Regions from separate parts of the Bradyrhizobium sp. URHA0013 genome, predicted to be linked through region 2. Evidence: predicted binding sites of a transcription regulator. Region 2 holds the regulator's gene; each other region holds the start of a gene.
What was found. Region 2 encodes LexA, which represses DNA repair genes until DNA is damaged. Its sites were predicted from a motif close to TGTTCNNNNTGTGTTCNG; they were not measured.

Region 1: the regulator LexA is predicted to act here: its motif matches at 2,048-2,065, upstream of N551_RS0103665 (DNA recombination protein RmuC).
Region 3: the regulator LexA is predicted to act here: its motif matches at 2,235-2,252, upstream of N551_RS0123810 (putative DNA modification/repair radical SAM protein).
Region 4: the regulator LexA is predicted to act here: its motif matches at 2,400-2,417, upstream of N551_RS0111160 (single-stranded DNA-binding protein).

What each region holds. Positions count from the first base shown of each region.
Region 1 covers NZ_JADK01000003.1:724,891-729,078, forward strand. The annotation lists gene truA (tRNA pseudouridine(38-40) synthase TruA) at 1-343, opposite strand, end outside; gene fmt (methionyl-tRNA formyltransferase) at 343-1,266, opposite strand; gene def (peptide deformylase) at 1,401-1,925, opposite strand; gene N551_RS0103665 (DNA recombination protein RmuC) at 2,097-3,296, shown strand; gene N551_RS0103670 (GIY-YIG nuclease family protein) at 3,431-3,733, shown strand; gene N551_RS0103675 (MFS transporter) at 3,922-4,188, shown strand, end outside.
Region 2 covers NZ_JADK01000007.1:303,696-307,883, reverse strand. The annotation lists gene N551_RS0111650 (ComEC/Rec2 family competence protein) at 1-399, shown strand, start outside; gene N551_RS0111645 (hypothetical protein) at 531-965, opposite strand; gene lexA (transcriptional repressor LexA) at 1,414-2,115, opposite strand; gene glp (gephyrin-like molybdotransferase Glp) at 2,292-3,503, opposite strand; gene N551_RS0111630 (hypothetical protein) at 3,723-3,914, opposite strand; gene N551_RS0111625 (HAD family phosphatase) at 4,083-4,188, opposite strand, start outside.
Region 3 covers NZ_KI912426.1:690,587-694,774, reverse strand. The annotation lists gene N551_RS0123820 (DNA polymerase Y family protein) at 1-1,484, opposite strand, end outside; gene N551_RS0123815 (ImuA family protein) at 1,381-2,169, opposite strand; gene N551_RS0123810 (putative DNA modification/repair radical SAM protein) at 2,333-3,568, shown strand; gene N551_RS0123805 (UdgX family uracil-DNA binding protein) at 3,568-4,188, shown strand, end outside.
Region 4 covers NZ_JADK01000007.1:202,259-206,446, reverse strand. The annotation lists gene uvrA (excinuclease ABC subunit UvrA) at 1-143, opposite strand, end outside; gene N551_RS0111170 (outer membrane protein) at 419-1,108, opposite strand; gene N551_RS0111165 (outer membrane protein) at 1,342-2,124, opposite strand; gene N551_RS0111160 (single-stranded DNA-binding protein) at 2,582-3,079, shown strand; gene gyrA (DNA gyrase subunit A) at 3,451-4,188, shown strand, end outside.

The sequences.
Region 1 (4,188 bases), on a different contig from region 2:
TGCGATAGCGATAGTGGCGCTTCACGGCCGAGAAGCGCGCTTCGAAACTATCAGGCACGATGTCCGCCTCGAGCACAGCGATCGGATGCGGGCGCAAATGCGCATTCAAGCCGTCGCGAAAACGGCCCGGCGGAAACTGCTTGTCGATATCGACATGCGCGACCTGGCCACGCGCATGCACGCCGGCATCGGTGCGCCCGGCGCCGTGCACGCGCGCATCCGCGCCGGTCATCGCCTTCACCGCCGCTTCCAGCGCGCCTTGCACCGAGGGCAGCGTCTCCTGCACCTGCCAGCCGAAGAACGGTGCGCCGTCATATTCGATGATGAGCTTGTAGCGGGGCATCAGGCCAGCCGCATCGGCGGCTTCAACGGCACGCCGCGCAGGAAATCCGCGGCCTGCATGCGCGCCTTGCCTTCGCGCTGGAGCTCGATCAGGCGGATTGCGCCCTCGCCGCAGGCGATGGTGAGGTGATCGTCGAGCACCTCGCCGGGTGCGCCCGCGCCTTTCGCCAGCTCGCAACGCAGGATCTTGACCCGCGCATTCTCAAGCTCGGCCCAGGCGCCGGGAAACGGCGACAGTCCGTGGATATGACGCAGCACCTCCCGCGCGGGCCTGGTCCAGTCGATCCGCGCTTCGGCTTTGTCGATCTTGGCGGCATAGGTGACGCCGTCCTCGCTCTGCTTTTTGAGCTGGAGCCCGCCGCGGTCGAGCGCGGCCATGGCGCGCACCATCAGGTCGGCACCGAGCCGGGACAGACGATCGTGCAGATCGAGCGCCGTCATATTGTCCGTGATCGCGAGACGCTCGGCCATGGCGACGTCACCGGTGTCCAGGCCGACATCCATCTTCATCACCATCACGCCGCTCTCGGCATCGCTGGCCATGATCGCGCGGTTGATGGGAGCCGCACCGCGCCAGCGTGGCAGCAGCGAGGCGTGCAGATTGTAGCAGCCGAGCTTTGGCGCATCGAGGATCGCCTGCGGCAGGATCATGCCATAGGCGACGACGACGGCGGCATCGGCGTCGAAGGCGCGGAATTCTTCCAGCGCCTCCGGCGTTTTCAACGTCTTCGGCGTCAGCACGGGCACGCCAAGCTTTCGCGCGGCCTCTTCCACCGGGGTCGGCTGCAATTGCAGGCCGCGCCGGCCGCCGGGCTTGGGCGCGCGCGTATACACGGCCGCGATCTCGTGGCCGTGCGCGACGAGCTCGAGCAGCGTCGGCACGGAGAAATCGGGCGTGCCCATGAAGATCAGGCGGAGGGGCATGTGGCGGCGCTCGGTAAGGCTTGTTTCTCCGTCATGCCCGGGCTTGTCCCGGGCATCCACGGTCTTGGCGACAAAGCAAGCAAGGCGTGGATGGCCGGGTCAAGCCCGGCCATGACGACGAGAGAGAACCCGGCTCACTCCGCGCGCTTGGCGGCTTTCTCGAACTTCTTCAGCACGCGGTCGCGCTTGAGTTTTGACAGATAGTCGACAAACAGCACGCCGTTGAGATGGTCGATCTCGTGCTGGATGCAGGTGGCGTAGAGGCCTTCGGCGTCCTCCTCGTGCACCTTGCCGTCGAGATCGGTGTAGCGCACCCGCACCTTCGCGGGACGCTCGACCTCCTCGTAATATTCGGGGATCGAGAGGCAGCCTTCCTCGTAGACCGACAGGTCCTCCGAGGAGGCGATGATTTCCGGATTGATGAAGACGCGCGGCTCGGGCTTGGTCTCGCCGTCCTGGTCGGGCTTGGCGAGGTCCATGGTGATCAGCCGCAACGGCCGCGCGATCTGAATCGCCGCGAGCCCGATGCCGGGCGCGTCGTACATGGTCTCGAACATGTCGTCGGCAAGCTTTCGTATCTCCGGCGTGACCTTCTCGATCGGCTTGGAGACCAGACGCAGCTGCTTGTCGGGCAGGATGATGATTTCTCTGAGGGCCATGGCCGCGATTTAAGCCGCGCGTTCGATGCGGTCAATGCGGCCGGGAACCCCGTTAACCCTCCGCTAACCATAAAACTTCGGGTTTCGTTAACCATAAAAATTAACGGGGCATTTACACTAAATGTTCGCTATTCGTTCGTGCCGCCGAGCGAATCGGCTAGAAGCAGGGGCATGAACGAGATCATTTTCATGCTCGGCGACTGGCCGGTGCGCACCGTGGACGCGCTGATCGGCTTCGGTGCCCTGGTCCTCATCCTGATGGTGGTGATCGCCGTCGTGATCGCGCGCTCCGGGCGGCGCGGGGCGGAACTCGCGATGGCCAACGCCATCCGCGCCGACGAACTCGAGGAGCGCATCAGCCAGATGCTGCATGCCCAGAGCGAGGCTTCGGGGCGGGTCGACGCCATGACCCAGACGCTGGCCGGCCGCCAGGCCGACATGGCACGCGCGGTCAACGAGCGGCTGGATTCGGTGACCCACCGCGTCGGCCAGTCCATGGAGCACACCACCCGCAACACCATGGAGAGCCTGCGCGCGCTGCACGAGCGGCTCGGCATCATCGACAGCGCGCACAAGAACCTCACCGACCTCACCACGCAGGTGACGACCCTGCGCGATGTGCTCGCCAACAAGCAGTCGCGCGGCGCCTTCGGTCAGGCGCGGATGGAAGCGATCGTCCATGATGGTCTGCCGAAGGGCGCCTACGAGTTCCAGTTCACGCTCTCGACCGGCAAGCGTCCGGACTGCGTCGTGTTCCTGCCCGACCAGCGGCCACTCTGCATCGACGCGAAGTTTCCGCTGGAAGCGATGACCGCGCTGCATGACGCGCGCACCGACGAGGAGAAGCGCATCGCCACGCAGCGGCTGCGCGGCGACGTCATGAAGCATGTCAGCGACATCGCCGAGAAATATCTCGTCGCCGGCGAGACCCAGGACATGGCGCTGATGTTCGTGCCGTCGGAATCGGTCTACGCCGAGATCCACGACGGTTTCGACGACGTCATCCAGAAGGCGTATCGCGCCCGTGTCGTGCTGGTGTCGCCGTCGCTTTTGATGCTGGCGATCCAGGTGATGCAGCAGATCATGAAGGACGCGCGCATGCGCGACGCCGCCGACCAGATCCGCACCGAGGTGATCAAGCTCGGCGACGACCTCGGCCGCCTGCGCGATCGCGTGCTGAAGCTCCAGAAGCATTTTGCCGACGCGAACGAGGACGTGCGGCAGGTGCTGATCTCCGCCGACAAGATCGAGAAACGCGCCGGGCGCATCGAGGAGCTCGATTTCAGCAAGAGCGATGCGCCGGAAGCGCCGCATCTCGTAGCGACCGGCGCTGCCGAGCTGTTCCCGCGGAAGCTCCAGGCGGGGGAGTGAGATTGTGGCACACTGTCATGCCCCGCGAACGCGGGGCATCCAGTACGCCGCGGCAGTCATGATTGAACCGGGACGCTGGTGATTACTGGATCGTCCGCCTTCGCGGACGATGACAGCGGAGGGAGAGGTAGCAGTTGGGCACACGCCACTACTACGTTTACATCCTCGCCAGCAAAATCGGCGGAACGCTGTACATCGGCGTGACCAATGATCTCATTCGTCGCGTGGCGGAACATAAGTCCAAGGTCATCGAGAGCTTTACGGAGAAGTACGATGTCGCAAGGCTCGTCTATTTCGAGCAGTTCGACGATCCCGAGAATGCTATCAAAAGGGAGAAGCGGCTGAAAAAGTGGAACAGGGCCTGGAAGGTTCGATTGATTGAGAAGAGCAATCCGAATTCGGACGACCTTTATCCCGGGATAGCCGGCCCACCATGAGTCCGTCATGCCCCGCGAAGGCGGGGCATCCAGTACGCCGCGGCGGCCGCGATTGAACCGAAATGCTGGTGGGTACTGGATCGTCCGCCTTCGCGGACGATGACAGCGGAGGGGGCGACGACACCTCCTCTTTGGCCGGCAGGAGCGACACCTCACTTGTGGCCGCCAGAATCTGCTAACACCACCCCATGACCGCACCCGACGCGACCTCGCCTGCCGGCCCCGGCACGGCCCCCACCTCCTGGCGTGACAGCCTTGCCGTTTACCTGCAGCCGCGGGTGCTGATCGTGCTGTTCCTCGGCTTCTCGTCCGGGCTGCCGTTGGCGCTGTCGGGCTCGACGCTGCTGGTGTGGATGCGGGAATCCGGCGTCGATCTCAAGACCATCGGGCTGTTTGCGCTGGTCGGCACGCCCTACACGCTGAAATTCCTGTGGGCGCCGCTGGTGGATGCGATG
Region 2 (4,188 bases):
GCCGGCAGAGCCTCGCTGGCCGATGGCGTGTCCTGTGACGAATCGGGCTGCGTGACGCCACTGGCCGACGGGAGGTTGGTCGCGCTGGCACTGCGCGTCGACGCTCTCGCGGACGATTGCAGTCGGGCCGCGCTGGTGGTGACGGCACGTCCCGCGCCGCCCGATTGCGCGGCGATGGTGGTCGATCGGCAGCGGCTCGCCAGCCAGAGCGCGCTGGCGCTAATGCAGCGTGGTGACGGCTTTGCGGTTCAGGCGGTGAGGGCGAGAGGCGCGAGCCGCCCCTGGTTGCCAGCCGGCGCAGGCGAGGGTGATTTCGACGGCAGCCTTGCGCCCAAGGCGATCGCGCCCCGCATCAAGGACGCAACGCCGGCGGAGACCGACTTGCAGGCCGACGATTGATCTGACGGTGCGGAGCAATGCAGTGGATTGGTGCATCTGCTCGGATTCACTGGGCGCAAACCGCGCCATCTCGCCGGCCACGGCCGGCGATGGCGATTCAATCTTGACCTCCGACCTCGTAGCCGGCTGCGTCAGCCGATCGGCAGGCGCGTGACGGTCGGCTGCCTGTCGACGATGACCTGCGCCTTGTGCTCGCGCTCCGTCACCGGCTGGGTCACAGGCAGTTGCAGCACGGTCGCGCGCTGGCCTTCGACGAGCTGCGTCACCAGCACATATTTGCCGTCGGGGAATTCGATCGCGTCGTGATGGCGGTCGGGAACGTGCGGATCGATCTTGCCGAACTTGCCCACGCGGGAATTGATGGTGCGCGTCCAGATCCAGCGATTGTCGTAGCGAACGTCGTCGGCGAAGGCGAGCTCCGTTCCCGGCAGCAGGCAGACGGCAACAGACGGATCGGCTGCCGAGGCGAAGCCGCGCGTCGAGGTGCCGCGGAAGCTTGTCGTGACGATCGTCTCGCCGACTTCGGCGGGGCGCGACGCGACGGCATGCAGGCTGTAGTCACACATCGGGTGCTCCTCATGCTGGGATAGCAACCCGCGTCTCTTAATCGAGGCGCAGGCCTCTATCAGAGTTGAAGCATGAACGCTCTGCTTGGTTGTGGGCAAATCTGCGGCTGGTTTCCGCGAGCCGCGATCACATTATCTTTCCCGAATTCAATAGGAACAAAGCGAGTTGCGATGCATTCGGGAGGCGCGTGCGCGAATATCGCCGGCTTGACTGCAACGGTCGAGCTTGATCGCTGGCCGCTGTTTCCTCGAACACTTGCGCCGCGAACCAGTTCCGCTTCGTGGGCGTCGCGAGGAGCCAGCGCCGAAGGACGGGCCAGATAGTCTGTGCAGAACCAGAAAGACTACCCAGCCGGAGCGGACGATGATCCGCTCCAATCCCTGACCGGCGATGCCGATCGGAAGCGCGCGCGGCGCCAAGCACTCCCGGTATCAAGTACTCCCGGTATCAGTACTTCCGGTAAAGCCCGATCAGCTTGCCCTGAATCTTCACCCGGTTGGGCGGCAGGATGCGGACCTCATAGGCCGCGTTGGCGGGCTCGAGCGCGATCGAGGCGCCGCGACGGCGGAAGCGCTTCAGCGTCGCTTCCTCGTCGTCGATCAGCGCCACCACGATGTCGCCGGTATCGGCGCTCTCGTTGCGCTGAATCAGCGCCATGTCGCCGTCAAGGATGCCGGCCTCGACCATGGAATCACCGCGCACTTCGAGCGCGTAATGCTCGCCCGAGCCGAGCATGTCAGGCGGTACGCTGATAGTATGGCTGCGGGTCTGCAACGCCTCGATCGGCGTGCCGGCCGCGATGCGGCCCATCACCGGCACCGCGACGGGACGTTCGCCGTCGTCCGCGGGCAGGCTGGAGCTCGCACGCACCTTGCCGAGATTGCCCTCGATGACGCTCGGCGTGAAGCCGCGGCGGCTGCCGGCGGCTGCCTGGAGCTCCGGCAGCTTGATGACTTCAATCGCACGAGCGCGGTTGGGCAGGCGTCGGATGAAGCCACGCTCCTCGAGCGCCGTGATCAGGCGATGGATGCCCGACTTCGAGCGCAGGTCGAGCGCATCCTTCATCTCGTCGAAGGAGGGCGGTACGCCGCTTTCCTTCAGACGTTCACTGATGAACCGCAGAAGCTCGTATTGTTTGCGCGTTAACATCTCGACCAAAGTCCCCCGGTTGATGTCGTCCGATTCCGAGACGCTGAATTCGGCAATATGCCGCTACATGCTCGAAACAAATCATGAACGGACACTATATGTTCGATACATGTTCCGCAACTGCTTAATTTACCGTGAACAGAGCAAAGTTGGCGGAACGCGCATTGCCGGGGCGCTCAGACAGGGAGCCGCAACACTTCGCAAGCCGTGCCGGCTTCGGCCTTCGGCGCGAACGGTGCGCGCACGAGAAGTACCTGTGCTGCAGCGAGATTCGCAAGCAGCGAAGAGTCCTGATGATTGACGGGAAGAACGACGCGTGTGCCATCGTCACGCTCCTCCAGATGCGCGCGCAGATAGTCCTCGCGCTGGTCGTTGGCGCTGACATCGCGGCCGAGCACGGCGCGCTCACGGCGATGGTGAAGCACTGAACGGCCCGACAGGGCACGAATCAGCGGCACCATGAACAGGAAAGCGCACACGTAGGACGACACGGGATTGCCCGGCAGACCGATCACGCCCATTGCGCCGAGCCGCCCGTGCATCATCGGCTTGCCTGGCCGCATCGCGATCTTCCAGAACGCCATCGCGATGCCTTCGTCCCGCAGTGCCTGCTGGACCAGATCGTGGTCGCCGACCGATGCGCCTCCGGTCGTGATCAGGATGTCGGCGCCGCTCTCACGGGCGCGGCGGATGCCGGCGGTGGTGGCCTCCAGCGTGTCGGCGGCAATACCGAGGTCGATGGTCTCGGCGCCTTCGCTGCGGGCGAGCGCGTGCAGGGCGTAGCCGTTGGAATAGACGATCTGGCCGTGGCCGGGCGTGCTGCCCGGCATCACCAACTCGTCGCCGGTGGCGAGAATCGCGACCTTCGGACGCCCGTAAACGGCAAGGTGCGGATGATTCATCCCGGCGGCGAGCGCGAGGTCGCGCTCGGTGAGACGGCTTCCCTTGCGCAGGAGCACGTCGCCCTCGCGGAAATCGACGCCGGCGGGGCGGATGTGCCGACCGGCGATCGCGGCTTCCTTGATCGTGACACGCTTGCCGGCGGCGACGGTGTCCTCCTGGATCACGACGGCGTCCGCGCCACCGGGAACGACGCCGCCCGTGAAGATCCGCACGGCCTCGCCGGCGCCGACCATCCCCGCGAACGGTCGGCCCGCCGCGACTTCGCCGATGATGGTGAGCTCCGAATCGATCGTCGCGGCATCGGCCGCTCGCACCGCGTAGCCGTCCATCGCCGACATCGCCTGCGGCGGCTGCGTGCGCCGCGCCGCGACGTCACGCGCGAGCACGCGATGGTAGGCCTGGTCGAGGGAGATCATTTCCTCCGGCAGCGGCTCTGCACCCGCCAGCACCGCGGCAAGCGCGTCGGAAACCGGCATCAAGGCCACGGCGAAAACTCCTGCTCGGCACGTTCGGGCGAATGTTCCGCACGTCTTCTAGCCGAGCGCGGGCGCAGAGGCAAAACAGCCGAGCGGGTGCAGTCATCCCACCGCATTGTTCCGGAAGGCAGGATCAAGCGCGTTGCGGCATGATCCGAAGAACGTGCCAGATCGGCAGGACAATGGTCATGGCAAGACGAGAACGACGAGCGCCCCGGCCTGCATCGATCAGCTCCCTGGCTGCCCGTGAGTTACGTCGGGCGCCTTGGGTCCCTGATCCTTGTCGGGCAGCGGATCGGCCTGGGATTTCAGGTCGGCGGCCTTGCTCACAAGCTTGGCGGAAAGATCCGAATCTGAAGTTGTCCTGGCGAATTCAAGAAGAAGAGAGGCCTGCTTGGTGAGGTAGGTTTTGCCCAACACGATGATGCATCCGTCTGTAGAAGTCCCAACGGACTCTAGAGTCCGGAAGACGGTATTCCGTTCCGGGAACTCTGTATAAAAATGCACAAAGTGATCGGGTTCCTAAACTTCTTCAAAATTAGTCGCGTTGGGCCGCATCTCCGGGGGTCTCGCGGCGGCAGATCGTCGTCAGATGCCCAATGCTTTCAATGCGTTCCCCACATCACGCGGCGAAGTCACATGCACGGCCGTCAAGCCGCGCGCCCGCGCTCCCTCGATGTTTTCAGCAAGATCG
Region 3 (4,188 bases), on a different contig from region 2:
TCGGCATCCTCGATGCGGAAATAATCCCGCGTCAGTTGCTTGCCGTCCTGCCGCCACCATTCCATGGCGATGCGCTCGGGGCCTTCCACCCGCACCACCGCATGCTGCGCGCGGCGCCAGGTGAATTGATGCGGCGGCCCGTCGGGCACGGTCGCAAACGGCACATTGATCGGCTCAGGCTTGTCGAACAGCCGCAACGGACGCAGCGGCGGCTCAGTCTCGGTGCGCGCGGGCCATTCGGCCTGCATGGCCACGGCGAGATGATGCTGCGCCGGCGCGGCCAGCACCGCACATTCGGGGATATGGGTATCCTCAGGCAGATGCACGACGACGCGCTTTCCGCCGATGCGCGCGGCGATGCGGTCGATCAGCGCGGCAAGCTCGTCATTGTCGTGGACATGGGCGTCGAGATCGCGCTGCTCCTGCACCACGATCTCGGTGCGGCTTGCCGACAGCCGCACCATGTCGAAGCCGAAGCCGGGATCGAGGGGATCGGCGAGTGCATCGAGACGCTCGCGGAACAGCCGGTCGATGACTTTGCTTTGCGTCACGGGACGTCCGGTCTCGACCATAATCGCGCGCACCGCGCCGTCGGTGCGGAAGAAGGCTGCTTCCAGGCGGCGCGCGCCCTTGCCCTGCTTCTCCATCGACGCAATCAGCGTGTCCGCCAGGCGCGACAGCGTCATCGCGATCATGGTGTCGGTCGCGATCGGCTCGGCAAAGCGTTTCTCCACGATGTAGTCGGGCAGCGGCTTTCGCGGGCTGATCGGCGCATCGCCCTGCCCCAGCGCATGCGCGAGCAGCGTGGAGAACCGTGCGCCGAACCGCGCCGTGATTTCACTCGGCGTACGCGCGGCGACATCGCCGACCGTCTTCAGGCCGGCGCGGCGCAGGCCGATGATGATGGCCTCACCCGCACCAAGCGCGGACACCGGAAACCGGCTGATTGCCGCCGCCTCCCCGCCATCGGCGACGATACTACCAGATGCCTGCCGCGTCAGCGTGCGCGCGCAGACCGAGGTGCCGGCGATCGCCGCGCTGACGGCAAAGCCCTGGCGATCGAGGGCACGGACAAGGGTTTGCAACAGCGCAGCCTCGCCGCCGAACAGATGCGCGCAGCCGGTGATGTCGAGGAACAGCCCGTGCGGCGGATCGAGTGCCACCAACGGCGTGAAACGATCGCACCAGTCGGCGATGTCGCCGATCGTCTTGGCATCGGCCACGGCATCGGCGTCGAACACCTTTAAATCAGGACACATCGCCCGGGCATTGGCCAGAGGCTGGCCGATATGCAGACCGAGGCGCTCGGCCGCCTCGTCCAGCGCATGGATCACCAGCGCGTTGCTGTCCTTGGCAACGACGATGCTGGGCGCATTATTTTCATGCAGTCCGACGTTGCCGAAGAACCGCTGGATCCGATCGATGGGCAGGCGCGGCAGCCACAGGCTGAGGATACGCCGACGATTCAGAGAACTGGCACTCATCACATTTCCATTCCATGATCCACCGGCCGCACGGGCCATGACGATTGCGCAGGAGCTCGGCATCGAAGCGCGGCGCCCCCCAAGCACTCCACATCGCGCCCGGCGGCGAATGCGCCGCGCGCAGCATCCATCTGGTCTCGGCGGTTGAGGGTAAAGGTTGCGCGGCCATCCGCAGCAACAGGCCGGTGACACCGGAAGATTGCGCAGCCAGCGTCAGCTTGCGGCTCGCCACCAGATCGAACTGCCTCGTCTCGCCCCAGAGCTCGAGCACGACGGCACCCAGCGCGTCGCAGGCGAGCGCATCGGCCGACGTGCGCAACGCACTCTCCACATCGGCGGCGCGCACCATCACCATGCGGCGCGGATCGAGACCGATCTCGGTGAGCCCGCTCATCGACAGCGCACCGGTTTCAATTTCTGAAAAATCCTGCCGCACCCACAGCAGCGGCTTGCGCGCCGTCACGCGCCCCGCAAGTCCGGTGACAAAGCCCGTCGCGGCCGCGCCCTGACGTCCCTCGCAAAATACCTCGTGGATTGCCGCGCGCGCGAGCCCGCCCTTTAGCGCGTTGTCGGCCTCGCGATGGCCGAGCGCGACACGGTCGCGATGATGCACGACCTCCGCCGTCTCGATGCGCTCGATCTGGCCGCGCAAGGCTGCAAGCGCGCTGATGCGTGCGCCGCTCATGGTCGCCGCTCCTTGAAGGGGTGATTGCCGTGGCTCTCAAAAAGAGAACCAACGGCTGGCTCATTTGTTCATGGTATGTTCTAATATAAAGCTAACGGCGCCTGGAGAGTCAATCGAATTGGCACTCTTCGGGATTCATGAGCTGAATCAAAGGGATTCCAATATGGACGTGCAACGCAAGCTGGAAATCCTGGCGGACGCCGCCAAGTACGACGCGTCCTGCGCCTCCAGCGGCACCGAGAGGCGGGATTCCAGCGACGGCAAGGGCATGGGATCGACCGCGCCCGGCATGGGCATTTGCCATTCCTACGCGCCGGACGGCCGCTGCATCTCGCTGCTCAAGGTGCTGCTGACCAACGCCTGCAATTACGACTGCCTCTATTGCGTCAACCGCGCCTCCTCCAACGTGCCGCGTGCCCGCTTCACCATCGACGAAGTCGTCAAGCTGACGCTCGACTTCTACCGGCGCAATTACATCGAAGGACTGTTTCTCTCCTCCGGCATCATCCGCAACCCCGACTACACCATGGAGCAGGTGGTGAGTGTCGCGCGCAAACTGCGCGAGGAGCATCACTTCCGCGGCTACATCCATCTCAAGACGATCCCGGAGACCGACGATGCATTGATCTCCGAGGCCGGCAAATATGCCGACCGTCTCTCCATCAACATCGAGATGCCGCAGGAGACGAGCCTGCAGCAATTCGCGCCCGAGAAGGACGTGCGCGCGATCCGCCGCACCATGGGCCGGCTGCGGCTGAAGCTGGACGAGGCCGAGGAAAGCCGCAACGCGAACACGAAAGCCAAGCCGCAGCGCTTCGCGCCGGCCGGCCAAAGCACGCAGATGATCGTCGGCGCCGACGCGGCCTCCGACCACACCATCCTCCACACCAGCGCCAATCTCTACGGTTCATACAGGCTGAGGCGCGTCTATTATTCCGCGTTCAGCCCGATCCCCGATGCCAGCCGCGCGCTGCCTCTGCGCGCGCCGCCCTTGCTGCGCGAGCACCGACTCTACCAGGCCGACTGGCTGATGCGGTTCTACGGTTTTGACGTCGGCGAGATCGTCGACGACAGTGCGATGCTGCCGCTCGACATCGATCCAAAACTCGCCTGGGCATTACGCCACCGCGACCGCTTCCCGCTCGACGTCAACCGCGCCAGCCGCGAGGAGTTGTTGCGCGTGCCGGGCTTCGGCACCAAGGCGGTCGAGCGCATCATCGCGGCGCGCCGCACGACCACCATCCGCGTCGCCGACCTCGCGCGGCTGCATGTGCCCCGCAACAAGGCGCTGCCGTTCATCGTCCTCAGCGACCACCGTCCCGCGCCGCACCGCCTCGACGAGGCACGGCTGATCGAACGGTTCAAGCCGAAGGCCACACAACTGGGATTTGGCTTCTGATGCAATATATCACCCTCGAGAACGAAACCGATTTCGACGGCTGGCGCAAAGCCGCGCGTAGCCTCGTGCTTCACCAAATGAAACCGGCCGATGTCATATGGGCCGTGCAGGGCGGCGAAGCGGAGCTGTTCGCGACGCCGTCGTCGTCTCCGCTGCCGGCGGCTGGCGACGGCACCTTCAACGTGCCTGCAAAATTCGTCGAGCTCGCCAAGGCCGCGATCCTCCATCGCGATCCCGAGCGTTTCGCGATCCTCTATCGCCTGCTGTTTCGGCTGAAGGACAACCACGATCTCATCGAGGTCGCGACCGATCCCGATGTCGCGCAAGTCACGGCCATGGCAAAGGCGGTCTATCGCGACGAGCACAAGATGCACGCCTTCGTGCGCTTCCGCGAGATCGGCAGGGAACGCGAAGCACACTATGTCGCCTGGTTCGAGCCGGAGCATCATATCGTCGAGCTCACCGCGCCGTTCTTCGCCCGGCGCTTTGCCGACATGCCCTGGTCGATCCTGACGCCGGATTTGTGCGCACATTGGGATGGCCACGCGCTCTCGTTCACATCAGGCGTCAGCAAGAGCGAGGCGCCGAGCGAAGACCGGCTGGAGGAAACCTGGCGGCGC
Region 4 (4,188 bases), 100 kb from region 2:
CCCGTGAACACCACCAGCTTATCGCGGGGAATCTCGACGTCGACGTTCTTGAGGTTGTGCTCGCGCGCGCCACGGATCGTTATTGCGCGCAGGTTTGATCCCGCGTTCTGTTGTTGGCGCTTCGCCTTGATCACTTCATCCATCCTGGTGGTCCTCAGGGAATCCAAAAGCGCGCGATCGCGCCAACTGAATAGGCGCGCTTCGCCCGGAACCGGGATCGGCGCCGATGGGTATGTGAGCGAACGTAGGAAGAACGGGGACGGATTTCCAGTGGCGTCTGCGAATCGTCAACCGATTGTTGGCACGCTGGCGGCATCTGGCAGGAGCAGGGCGGTGGAACTGCGCAGTAACGTGCCCGGCAAACAAAAAGGCCGGCGCGAGGCCGGCCTTTCGTAACACGATGGCGTCGATAGGAAGATCAGTACTTCGCGACGATCGGGCCCCCGAAGTGATAGTTCACGCCGACCTGCACGGTGTGAAACTCGAGCGTGCCGGTGGGCAGGGCGCCCGAGAAGTAGGTCTCGCCGCCGAGGCTGCGAAAGAGGTACTCGCCCTTGACCGACCACTGCGGAGCGAAGAACGCTTCGACGCCCGCACCGACGGTCCAGCCGGAGTGCCACTTGCTGTCGGAAACGGTCACGCCGAGCGCGCTGATGCTGAGCTTGTTGTCGATCCAGGCGTAACCACCGGTGCCGTAGAACAGGACGTTGTTGACGGCGTAGCCGATGCGGCCGCGCACGGTGCCCATCGCATCGGTCTTCGAACTGAGGGTGGTGCTGACGAGGCCGAAGCCGGGGACGGCAACGGGGCCGGTGACCGACGCGCTGACGTCAGCCCAGGCACCATCGGCCTCGATGCCGAACACGACATTGCCGGTCTGCCAGTTGTAGCCGGCCGTACCGCCGACGAAGCCGCCCTTCATCTTCGGGTCGGTCGAGGAATTTTCCCAGGCGCCGCCACCGACAACACCGAGGTAGAAGCCGGTCCAGTTGTAGACCGAAGCCATGGCCACCGGGGCCTTGGTGTAGGGACGCGCCGCCAGATCAGCGGCCGAGGCCGGGGCAGCGAGAGCGAACAAACAGGCCGAAGCCAACAAAACCTTTTTCATTTTCAACTAATCCCAGTCCCAGTTTCTGATTGTGCCTTCCAAGATAGGGAAGGGCATCGGACTCACTTGCCCAACTGAGGCCGTACTTACACCATTGAAGCCGCAAGTTGTGTCACTGGAAAGCCACAGCGGCCTGAAAATGGTGCAATTACTGACCTTTGGTTCCCCAACGGGAACAGCAATGAATAAAGGCCGGCGCGAGGCCGGCCTTGCTTTGATGGATGTCAGTTCGATCAGTACCTCGCGATCACCGGACCGCCCCAGCGATAGTTCAGGCGGACGAGGCCCATGTCGACGTCCTGCCGAATCCGGTCGCTGCCGAAGACCCCACCCGGGGGCGTTGTGAAGCCGATCGTGCGATCGCCAAGGAAAATGTGGTCGTACTCAAAGCCCAACGACCAGTTCGGGGCGAAGCCGAACTCCAGACCGGCCCCGACCGTACCACCCCAGCGAGTCTCCCGCGCCGAAGCCAGCAGCGCGCCCGCGCCGGGCGTACCTGTAGCAGCGTAGATGTCGTACTTGTCGCCGACGACGGCGGCGCCGCCCTTCACGTAGAACAGCACGTTGTTCCAGGCGTAACCGACCTGACCGGTGATGAGGCCGAAAGCGTCGATGCGGGAACGGTTGCGATCACCCGTCACCAAAGCGGTACCCGGGAAGAGGGTGCTCACATTGTCGCCCCGGAAGTCGGCCCAGTTGCCTTGGCCTTCGAGACCGAACACCCAATTGGCGGACTGCCAGCGATAGCCGATCTGGCCACCGACGGTGCCCCCCGTCGCATTGTGACAGCCTTCGCCGACCAAAACGCCGGTCGCGGGCGTGACGAAGTCCCAGCACGTGTGGCTTGAGCCACCGCCGCCGTTGATGCCGATATAGAAGCCGCTCCAATCGTAGATGGTGGCAATCGCCGGCGCGGGGGCCTTGGTGTAGGGACGCGGGGCCATATCCGCCGCGATCGCGGGAGCCGACAGGCCCATCGCCACTGCACCGATTGCACCAACAAGAAGCTTATTCATTGCCAGTCTCCCCAGGTTCGTCCGCTTCTTTCTTCCCCGAAGCGGCTGATCAGGCGCGAGGGCCCATATGAACTAAGTCCGAGGAAACCGTAGCTCTACGGGGCGGCAAAGTCCGTCTCCGAAATGCAACAAGAACGGGGCACTGCGAGTACCCATAACACACTGAATGTTAAGTTCTTTCTCTCGTTTTCAGGAACCTACAAAGGTTCCAACCGCTGCGCGCATTCCCGCACTACATTGGCCGATCGACGCCACATCGATGCGGTGGTTTCGCCAAGAACAAATCTGGAACGAACAGTAGGTCGATGCTATATGTGGGGATAACCGGAGGGGTGACGGACTGATCGTCGTCCGCAAGCGTTCGGCGAGCGTATAGGGTCGCCTCAACGGGCACGGCGGAACGCGCGGAGCGGACCGGCCTTCTTGAATTCAGTGGCATTCGGAGCGGAGAGCGGAGATGGCGGGAAGCGTCAACAAGGTCATTCTGGTTGGAAATCTCGGCAAGGATCCTGAAATCCGCCGCACCCAGGACGGGCGGCCGATCGCCAACCTGAGCGTCGCCACCTCGGAGACGTGGCGCGACAAGGCCACCGGCGAGCGCAAGGAAAAGACCGAGTGGCACCGCGTCGTGATCTTCAATGAAGGGCTCTGCAAGGTCGCCGAACAGTATCTGAAGAAGGGCGCCAAGATTTACGTCGAGGGTGCGCTCCAGACCCGCAAATGGACCGACCAGAGCGGCGTCGAGAAGTACTCGACCGAAGTCGTGCTGCAGGGCTTCAACTCGACCCTGACGATGCTGGACGGTCGTAGCGGCGGTGGGGGAGGCGGCAGCTTCGGCGACGAGCCGGGCGGCGATTTCGGCTCCTCCGGTCCGGTCAGCAGCGCACCGCGCCGTCCCGTTGCCGCTGGCGGCGGTGGCCGCAACAGCGACATGGACGACGATATCCCGTTCTGAGCGATCCCGCTCTGAGAACGCGGAGTCTCAATGCGACGCGCCGGCCGGATGGGCGGCGCTTCTCATCTCGTGTCAGAAAATCCCACTAATCGGCAGGACGGGCTCGGGATTTCCGGGCCCGCTTCATGTTTCGGGTGAGCTCGGATTGCGGCTTGGCAAGCGCGCTGACGGGGCAAGCTCGCCGCGCGATTTTCGACGCGTGATCGGCGATTTTGCAAGGTCGATACGGGGGCTGTCCAAGACACCGATCGCAAGGGCTTAAGTTGTTGGAAAAATAGGCGGAAAAAGCGCTTCCCAGATCGCCGCGAGGGTGGTTATCAGAGGCTCGATGCGCTATATGATTCCCAGATAAAACCTCACCGGATTTCCCCTTGGCTGACGACGACGACAAGCCCGGCGACCAGCCGGCGCAACCCTCGGATATTCGCCCCGTCTCCATCTTCGAGGAGATGAAGAAGTCCTATCTCGACTACGCCATGAGCGTGATCGTGGCGCGGGCGCTGCCTGACGCCCGCGACGGTCTGAAGCCGGTGCATCGCCGCATCCTGTACTCGATGAACGAGCAGGGGCACACGCCGGACAAGAAGTACGTCAAGTCCGCCCGCGTGGTCGGTGACGTCATCGGTAAATATCATCCGCATGGCGACCAGTCGATCTACGACGCCATGGTCCGGATGGCGCAGGACTTCTCCATGCGCGTGCCGCTGATCGACGGCCAAGGCAATTTCGGATCGGTCGACGGCGATCCCCCGGCTGCCTATCGTTATACCGAAGCCCGATTGACGAAGGTGGCGCTGGCTCTGCTGGCCGACATCGACAAGGACACGGTCGACTTCCAGCCGAACTACGACAACAACGAGACCGAACCGTCGGTCTTGCCGGCCAAGTTCCCCAACCTGCTCGTCAATGGCGCCGGCGGCATCGCGGTCGGCATGGCGACCAACATCCCGCCGCACAATCTGGGCGAGGTCATCGACGCCTGCGTCGCGCTGATCGACAACCCTGCGCTCACCATCGACGAGCTCATCAACATCGTGCCGGGACCGGATTTCCCGACCGGCGGCGTCATCCTCGGACGGCAAGGCATCCGCGCCGCCTATCACCTCGGC